One region of the Thalassospira sp. SN3W genome, then DNA from elsewhere that is predicted to be linked to it. Evidence: riboswitches for the same ligand, from Rfam matches in the RefSeq annotation. Region 1 holds a riboswitch; the other holds the start of a gene.
What was found. Region 1 has a riboswitch for glycine ahead of P8T57_RS11305 (L-serine ammonia-lyase). Riboswitches for the same ligand answer to the same signal wherever they lie in the genome.
Positions count from the first base shown of each region.

Region 2: it holds a riboswitch for glycine, as region 1 does, so the genes downstream of both, gcvT (glycine cleavage system aminomethyltransferase GcvT) here and P8T57_RS11305 (L-serine ammonia-lyase) in region 1, are expected to answer to the same signal.

Region 1 is NZ_CP121124.1:2,506,466-2,510,844, forward strand. It holds gene P8T57_RS11295 (peptidoglycan DD-metalloendopeptidase family protein) at 1-139, opposite strand, end outside; gene gpmI (2,3-bisphosphoglycerate-independent phosphoglycerate mutase) at 120-1,712, opposite strand; glycine riboswitch at 1,987-2,086, shown strand; glycine riboswitch at 2,090-2,217, shown strand; gene P8T57_RS11305 (L-serine ammonia-lyase) at 2,288-3,703, shown strand; gene P8T57_RS11310 (dihydrofolate reductase family protein) at 3,856-4,379, shown strand, end outside.
Region 2 is NZ_CP121124.1:1,409,077-1,413,455, forward strand. It holds gene gcvPA (aminomethyl-transferring glycine dehydrogenase subunit GcvPA) at 1-133, opposite strand, end outside; gene gcvH (glycine cleavage system protein GcvH) at 137-508, opposite strand; gene gcvT (glycine cleavage system aminomethyltransferase GcvT) at 599-1,711, opposite strand; glycine riboswitch at 1,769-1,871, opposite strand; glycine riboswitch at 1,875-1,998, opposite strand; gene P8T57_RS06350 (hypothetical protein) at 2,235-2,789, opposite strand; gene ispH (4-hydroxy-3-methylbut-2-enyl diphosphate reductase) at 3,056-4,003, shown strand; gene P8T57_RS06360 (homoserine kinase) at 4,036-4,379, shown strand, end outside.

The DNA of each region.
Region 1 (4,379 bases):
CAAGTTTATCAAGCTGACTGTCGACCTTGCGTAGCGACTGGGCAAAAGACGGCGCTGCCCCGCCCGCGATCATGGCTGCAATCACAGCCAGCGCAGGCAGGGCGGTCTTGGAACGCAGATCAGTTCGCAAGAAGCGCATCATTCCCTTTCAAACCCTTGATCAACGGTTTGCCGGTCATTTCCGCCGGTTGCGGTAGCCCGAGAAGCTGCAACAAAGTCGGTGCCACGTCGGCCAGGCGACCATTTTCCAGTGTCGCGCCTTCGGGTCCATTCACCAGAATGGTCGGCACCAGATTAAGCGTATGCGCGGTGTGCGGCTCGCCGGTTTCCGGATCCACCATCATCTCACAGTTCCCGTGATCGGCGGTAACGAACATCACGCCGCCCACCGATTTAACCGCATCAACAACCTGCCCAAGGCAGGTATCGACGGCTTCGGCGGCCTTCATCGCGGCGGACAAAATGCCGCTATGGCCGACCATGTCGGGGTTGGCAAAGTTCAGAATGATCGCGTCATAGGTTTCAGCCCTGATCGCCGCCACCAGCTTTTCGGTCACTTCCGGGGCCGACATTTCCGGCTGCAAATCATAGGTCGCGACCTTGGGCGATGGCACCAGAATACGGTCTTCGCCCTCGAAAACCTGTTCTTCGCCGCCGTTAAAGAAGAAGGACACATGCGGATATTTTTCGGTTTCCGCGATGCGCAACTGCTTCATGCCAGCCCTGGAAACGACTTCACCAAAGATATTTGGCAACACCTGCGGCGGATAGATCGCATCCATATATTTTGCATGGTCGGATGAATATTCAACCATACCGGCCTGCACGGCAAATCTGATCGGGGTGCCACGGTTAAACCCGTCAAAGTCCGGTGCGCAGATCGCGGCCAGAATTTCACGCGCGCGGTCGGCCCGGAAATTGGTCATCAAAATCCCGTCGCCGTCTTTCATGCCGGCATAATCGCCAATCACGGTCGGCAGAACGAATTCATCCGTGGTGTCGGCATCATAGGCTGCCCTGATTGCGCCTTCGGCACTTTCAGCGGTGCGGCCATCGGCGTAATTCTTGCCCTTTACCATCGTGAAATAGGCCTGGCTGACGCGTTCCCAGCGATTGTCGCGGTCCATCGCGTAATAGCGCCCGGTAACGGTCACGATTTCAACATTGGCATCACCAATCTGTGCGCGGAATTTTTCAAGGAATTTGGCGGCACTTTTGGGGGCGGTATCGCGGCCATCCAGATAGGCATGGATTTTTACCGGCACACCGGCCGATGCGATGATTTTGGCAAGGGCAGCCATATGGGCCTGATGGGAATGCACCCCGCCTTCGGACAGAAGCCCCGCGATATGACAGACACCCCCGCTTTCTTTCAGCTTGGCGATAACCTTTTTGACCGTATCGGTATCTGCGATCGAACCGGTTTTGACAGCCTCGTCAATTTTTGGCAGTTCCTGCATCACAACCCGGCCGGCACCAAGATTCATATGGCCGACTTCGGAATTGCCCATCTGTCCTTCGGGCAGGCCGACATCAAGACCGCAGGCTTTCAGAAAGCCGGTCGGATTGTTGGCATAAAGCGCGTCCCAAACAGGGGTATTGGCCAATGCAACCGCATTGTCCTTGCTTTCCTCGCGATAACCCCAGCCATCCAGAATGCACAGCACCACCGGACGCGGGCGCTTTACGGTATTTGATACAGTCACAATCATAATCCCACGAACTAAAGTACACGAAATAAGGTAAAAGGCTGAATTACCGGTAAAGATGGTTATTTTCCGGTAATTTTGCCATCCGTACAAAGACGCCGGGCGCGGTGGGTCCGCCATCAGACGCTGCCAATCATAGCATTTTCAACGCGCAATCTATCATGAATGCCGGTATTGAACAGCCTTCCGACCGGGTATTTTTTGTGTGCTTGCAAAGTCGCTTTTTGACAAGGATCATCACCTGCCTGTAATCTCGGGCGTTACGGTGATACCTCGAATAACCGCGATGGGAGAGCCCGCTTTGATCCCGCGATCAGATCGGCGCCGAAGGAGCAATAGCCCCGAAAACTCTCAGGCAGATGGACCGTTGCGGATTGAGGCTCTGGAGAGAGAAAGCGGTACGGGGCCAACGCCCGGCACCATATTTCCACCGAAGGATGAAGCCATGGCGTCAAAGACTTCTTTGTTTTTGGCAACAGGGCGCACAATCTCAGGTCAAGGGACAGAGGGGGCAAGACACCGGTTCTATAACGTCATGTGGCATTGATCCGCATGACAAAGAGCCGTGGGAGGCCCATTTGACCGAAGAAAATAAGCAGCGTCCGCAAGACGTTAATCTTTCCGTTGTCGATCTTTATACCATCGGCATAGGCCCATCGAGTTCGCATACGGTCGGCCCGATGCGCGCGGGCTATCGGTTCTGTCTGGAACTCGAAGCCCGGAATCTTTTGGAAAAAATCGGCTCGGTAATTGTTGATCTTTACGGATCGCTTGCCCTGACCGGCAAGGGGCACGCCACCGATACCGCGGTGATCATGGGGCTTTCGGGGGAACGACCGCGTTCGGTTGATCCCGACCGGATCGCACCGACAATGGATGCGATTGATAAAGATCACGCATTACAGCTTTACGGCGCGCATCCGGTTGCTTTCAACCGGGATACCAACCTTGTTTTCCATATGACCGAAAGCCTGCCCGAACATCCCAATGGCATGCGGATCACCGCCTTTGACCGTGACGGTGTTGTTTTGCACAAACAGGAATATTTTTCGGTTGGGGGTGGGTTTATCGTCTCGGGCGATGATCGCGGGGCGGAATATTCCGGCGATAATATCACGCTGCCTTATCCCTTTTCCTCGGCCGATGAACTGATGGCGATCTGTAAAAAGGAAAAGCTGTCGATTGCCGAAGTCATGGCCGAAAACGAAAAAAGCTGGCGTGAACCTGACGAGACCGAGGAATTTGTCGACCGCGTGCATCGCGCGATGATGGATTGTATTGAGCGTGGCTGCAAAACCGATGGCATCCTGCCCGGCGGGCTGAATGTCAAACGGCGTGCGCGCAAACTTTACCTTGAGCTGACGGAACGGCCAGAAGCGGGGCTTAAGGACCCGTTGACCGTGATCGACTGGGTCAATCTTTATGCCCTTGCGGTTAACGAAGAAAATGCTGCCGGTTCGCGCGTCGTGACCGCCCCGACCAACGGGGCGGCGGGTGTTATTCCCGCCGTGCTGCGCTATTACGAACGGTTCGGGGCCAATGTGACACAGGGGAAAATACGCGAATTCCTGTTAACGGCGGCGGCCATTGGTTCGATCTATAAAAAGCGTGCGTCGATTTCTGCCGCCGAAGTCGGTTGTCAGGGCGAGGTCGGTGTGGCCTGCTCAATGGCGGCAGGCGCGCTTTGTGCCGTCATGGGCGGTACGCCCGAACAGGTTGAAAACGCCGCCGAAATTGGCATGGAACACAACCTTGGCCTGACCTGTGATCCGATTGGCGGTCTGGTGCAGGTACCCTGCATCGAACGCAACACCATGGGGGCGGTCAAGGCGATCAATGCTGCCCGTCTGGCGATGCGCGGCGATGGTCAGCATACCGTGTCACTCGACAAGGTGATCGAAACCATGCGCCAGACCGGCATTGATATGCAAAGCAAATACAAGGAAACCAGTCAGGGCGGGCTGGCAGTCAATGTCAACGTGGTCGAATGTTGAGCTGACAGTTTGAAATACCGACCAAACACCCTCGAAGCCGCCGTTTCGGGGGTGTTTTTCATCCGGCCTGATTCTTGCCACCTTGCGCCTGCAATCTGATATCATTGAGAAATCAAAAACGGGGCAAAGACCCCGAACAGGTTGGGCAAAGCATGAAAAAGAAACTGTTCCGCATCTATATCGCGGTCAGTCTGGATGGCTATATCGCGCGCGCCAATGGCGCGGTTGACTGGCTTGATCAATTCGATCCGGTCGAGTTCGATTTCGAGGGCTTTCTGGGCACCGTGGGAACACTGATCATCGGGCGAAAAACCTTTGATCAGGTGATGGAATTTGGCGACTGGCCCTATGAAGATCGCCGCACGATTGTCCTGACATCGCGCGATTTGCCCGATAACCGCCCGGCCAATACAGAGGCCTATGGCGGTAGTCTTGTGGAACTGGCAAGCCAGCTTCGCGATGACAGGTCCGATACCGGCGATATCTGGATCGTCGGTGGGGCCAGTGTTGTGACCCAATTCCTGTTTGGCGGCCTTGTCGATCAGCTTGAAATGTTCATCATCCCCGAAATTCTCGGTGATGGCATCCGGCTGTTTGGCAGGGATGCTGTGGGCACGACACTGAAACTGGTGGCATCGGAGCACTACAAGTCCGGTGTCGTGCGCATGCAGTATGA
Region 2 (4,379 bases), 1.1 Mb from region 1:
GATATGGCAGATCGACCGGCTCGGACAGCAGCGCGCCGTCGGGCACGTCGCTATATAACTCGTCAACGGACCCGGCCCCGATGGTTTCAAGCATCGAGGCGCGATCCGCACTGGTTAGCGGAAGATAACGCATATCTTAAAGGCCTTCGACAAAGTCTTTATACGCAGCTTCGTCCATCAGCTCATCAAGCTGGGACTCATCGGAAAGTTCCATGCGGAAGAACCAGCCATCGCTTTCCGGGGCTTCGTTCACCAGTGCCGGATTGTCATCAAGCTCTTCGTTGGCTTCGACAACGACACCATCAAGCGGCGCATAAACGTCGCTGGCGGCCTTGACCGATTCGACAACCGCCGCATCGCCATCCTTGGTCAGCTTTTTGCCAACTTCCGGCAGCTCGACATAAACGATATCGCCAAGCGACTGCTGGGCGTAATCGGTAATGCCAACGGTCGCGACACCGTCTTCATATTCAACCCATTCATGTTCCTGCGAGAATTTTTTAGCCATGGTAATTCGTCCCTGTAAGATCAGTTGTCTCTAAAATCTCGGTATCTTTTGCGGGCCGCAAACGCTGCCCGAACTCTTTTTTTCTGATGATCAGCCGCGATAGTAACGATGTGCCGCAAACGGCAGCTCGACGATTTCCGCCGGGCGTGCCTTGCCGCGCACCATCAGATCGACTTTGGTACCCGGGGCGGCAAATTCAATTGCGACATATCCCATCGCAATCGGGCCATCCACGGTCGGGCCGAAACCACCGCTGGTGATTTCGCCAATTTCTTCACCGTCACTGTTCAGGACAGCCGTATGTTCACGCGCCGGTGCCTTGCCTTCGGGTTTGATCCCGACACGTTTGCGATCCGCGCCATTGGCAAGCTGATCAAGGATGACATCCGCCCCCTTGAACCCGCCTTCTTCGCGACGACGCTTGTTGATGATCCAGTTAAGGTCGCCTTCGACCGGGGTGGTCGTGGTATCGATATCGTTGCCATACAGGCAAAGACCAGCTTCAAGACGCAGCGAATCACGCGCGCCAAGGCCAATCGCCTCGACCTCTTCCTCGGCCAGAAGCTTGCGCGCCAGCTCTTCGGCGCGCTCGTTCGGCACGGAAATCTCATACCCGTCTTCGCCGGTATAGCCCGACCGGGTGACAAAGCACGCGATACCGGCAATATCGATCTCGGCAAAGCTCATGAATTTCATATCGGCAACCGAGGGTGCAAACCGCGCCAGCACGCGGGCGGCATCCGGGCCCTGCAAGGCCATCAATGCGCGGTCATCAATCTCGATCAGCTCCACACCGTTATCCAGATTGGCCCGCATATGGACAATGTCATCATCCTTGCACGCGGCATTGATCACCAGAAACAGGCTGTCGCCCGCATTGGTGATCATCAGATCATCCAAAATCGTGCCATCGTCATTGGTGAATGCGGAATAACGGGTGCGGCCGGGTTTCAGGATCGCGATGTCACCGGGCACCAGCTTTTCAAGCTCGGCCACGCGATGTTCACCGGTCAGGCGGACCTGCCCCATATGCGAAACGTCAAACAGACCGGCCTTCGCACGGGTATGCAGATGTTCGCCCTTCACCCCCAGCGGATATTGCACCGGCATGTCGTATCCGGCAAACGGCACCATCTTGGCACCCAGTTCCACATGCAAATCATAAAGGGCAGTTTTCAGCAGTTCGGTTTGATGATCGGCCATCAAGGTCTCCAGACAGTCGTTGCGAAACATAGCCGACCAGTGGCCAACCACGTCCCCCTCTGTCTTGGAGCCTGAAAGAATCACAGCCGGTTTGAATACCGGTCTGCTTACATCTTCGGCGAGGCGCACATCCATGTTCGATGCCGCCTGCTTTCCAGAGTCCCATCTCCCCGCGGTCCGTTTGCCTGAGAGTTTCCGGGGTGGTTGCTCCTTCGGCGTCCGCGCAATCCCTATCGATGTAATCACGCACATCGATCAAGACCGTGGCACTCTCCCACGGGGATCATTTGGGTATGCCTCCTTATACGGATTTGAATCCGACCAGACCAGCCCCAAAAATCATATCCTCTCCACCCCATCCATTGGTATGAGGATTAAAAGCCCTTTTTTAGCCCCTCCGGCAAATGCCCATTATTTTGTATGAGGATTACCGAAAACGAACTTTTGTTCAAAAACGAAAACCCCGCCACGCGAGGCGGGCGGGATTTGATTATTCACCAAAAATGAATAATAGGCGGGATTATTAATTTTTTCCGAAGCGCCGATTGTAATCAAGCTGATCGGCACTCAGCTGGAAACCAAGGTAAATTTCATAGTCCGGACCGGCCCAGACATCATCCAGCGGCACGTTCAAAGTCACCTGCTCGTCGCGATAGCGCGCCAGGTTCAAATTGCTCGGAAACGCCATCTGAACATCAAACAGATTCTTCTGGATAAACTCGCCAGACGGGTCCTTAAGTGCTACGAAATACTGGAGTTTTGCGTTGCGCCCCTGTGCGGCCGGGCCCAGTTCGGCATTGATCACCGGGCTGATCACGACGTTCAGCACCTTGTCATCAAGGTCATAGCCGCAATCACCCAGATAACCGCCAAATTCGGCTTCAAGGATCACATCGGTCAGGTCTTTGCCCTGACCGCTGAACTGCACCAGTCGGGCGGTATCATTGGGCAGGAAGGCCCGCGGACATGCCGGAACCGGCTGCTCTTCGAACGGGTTGCTGCTGCACGCCGCCAGAAAACCGGCAAACGACACCAAACCCAATGCACAAACACGCCGCAGTCCGTTCGCAATCGTCATCCAAGCCTCTATAGAACTGGTCAAATTCGCGGTCATCCCCCACCATGGGCACAACCGCGCGCAGTCTATTCGCTCCGATATGGCGACACAACCCGCTTCCGTTTCAAATCGCGGTATGCGGCGTAAATACATGGCCGGACATAGCTGAACATGCATCTTTACACGGTGTCTGTCATTGCGTGCACGGTGCTGGCAGGTTATGTAACGAAGACATTTGAATAATCGCGCGGCTGGTGTCGCGCATCATGAACATTCGGACCCGTATCATGTCTGACAAAGCCGACCTTCGGATCATTCTTGCCAACCCGCGCGGTTTCTGTGCCGGGGTGGATCGTGCGATCGAGATCGTCGAAAAGGCGCTGGTGAAGTATGGCGCGCCGGTCTATGTCCGCCACGAAATCGTCCACAACAAATTCGTGGTCGACCGCCTGCGCGATATGGGCGCTGTTTTTGTCGATGAACTCGATAGCGTCCCGGATGGCGTGCCAGTAATCTTTTCCGCGCACGGTGTGCCGAAATCGGTCCCCGAAGCCGCCGAAAGCCGCCAGCTTGAATATCTTGATGCGACCTGCCCGCTGGTGTCCAAGGTCCATCGTGGGGCTGAACGCCACCATGCAGATGGCAAACATATCCTTCTGATCGGCCATGCCGGTCATCCCGAAGTCATCGGCACCATGGGGCAGTTGCCACCGGGCAGCATGACCCTGATCGAGACCGAAGAAGACGCCGAAAACCTTCAGGTCGAAAACCCCGAAAACCTTGCGTTTGTGACCCAGACCACCCTGTCGCTGGACGATACGGCCAAGATCATCTCGATCCTGCAACGCCGCTTCCCGGCGATCGAGGTCCCGAAGAAAGAAGACATCTGCTATGCGACCACCAACCGCCAGCACGCGGTCAAGCTGATCGCAACCGACGCCGATGCCATTCTGGTTCTGGGCGCGCCAAACTCGTCAAACTCGAACCGACTGGTCGAAGTAGCCAAACGCGAAGGATGTGACCGTTCGGTTCTGGTCGAACGCGCCAAGGATATCGACTGGTCCAAGCTTGACGGCATTTCGACGCTTGGCATTACCGCGGGCGCATCCGCCCCGGAAATTCTGGTCGAGGAAGTCATCGATGCCTGCCGCGAACGTTATAACGTCACGGTCGAAACCCTGACTTTGACCAATGAAAACGTCACCTTCAAGCTGCCCCGCCAGCTTGCCAGCTAACCCCGCCCTGATGCAGGAAATCCGGATATCCCATGGCCGTCTATACCGACGTTTCTGACGAAGATATCGCCCGTTTTGTTGCCGAATACGATATCGGCAATGTGATTTCGTTCAAGGGAATCGCCGAGGGTGTCGAAAATACCAACTTCCTGCTTCAGACCGATCAGGCATCCTTCATCCTGACCCTGTATGAAAAGCGTGTGAACCCCGATGATCTGCCGTTTTATCTGGGCCTGATGGATCATCTGTCGGCCAAGGGGCTGAATTGCCCGACACCGATCCACGGCAAGGACGGGGTTGCGTTACGCCGTTTGTGCGGACGTCCGGCCGCCATCACATCCTTCCTGAACGGCATGTCGCCACGCCGGATCATGCC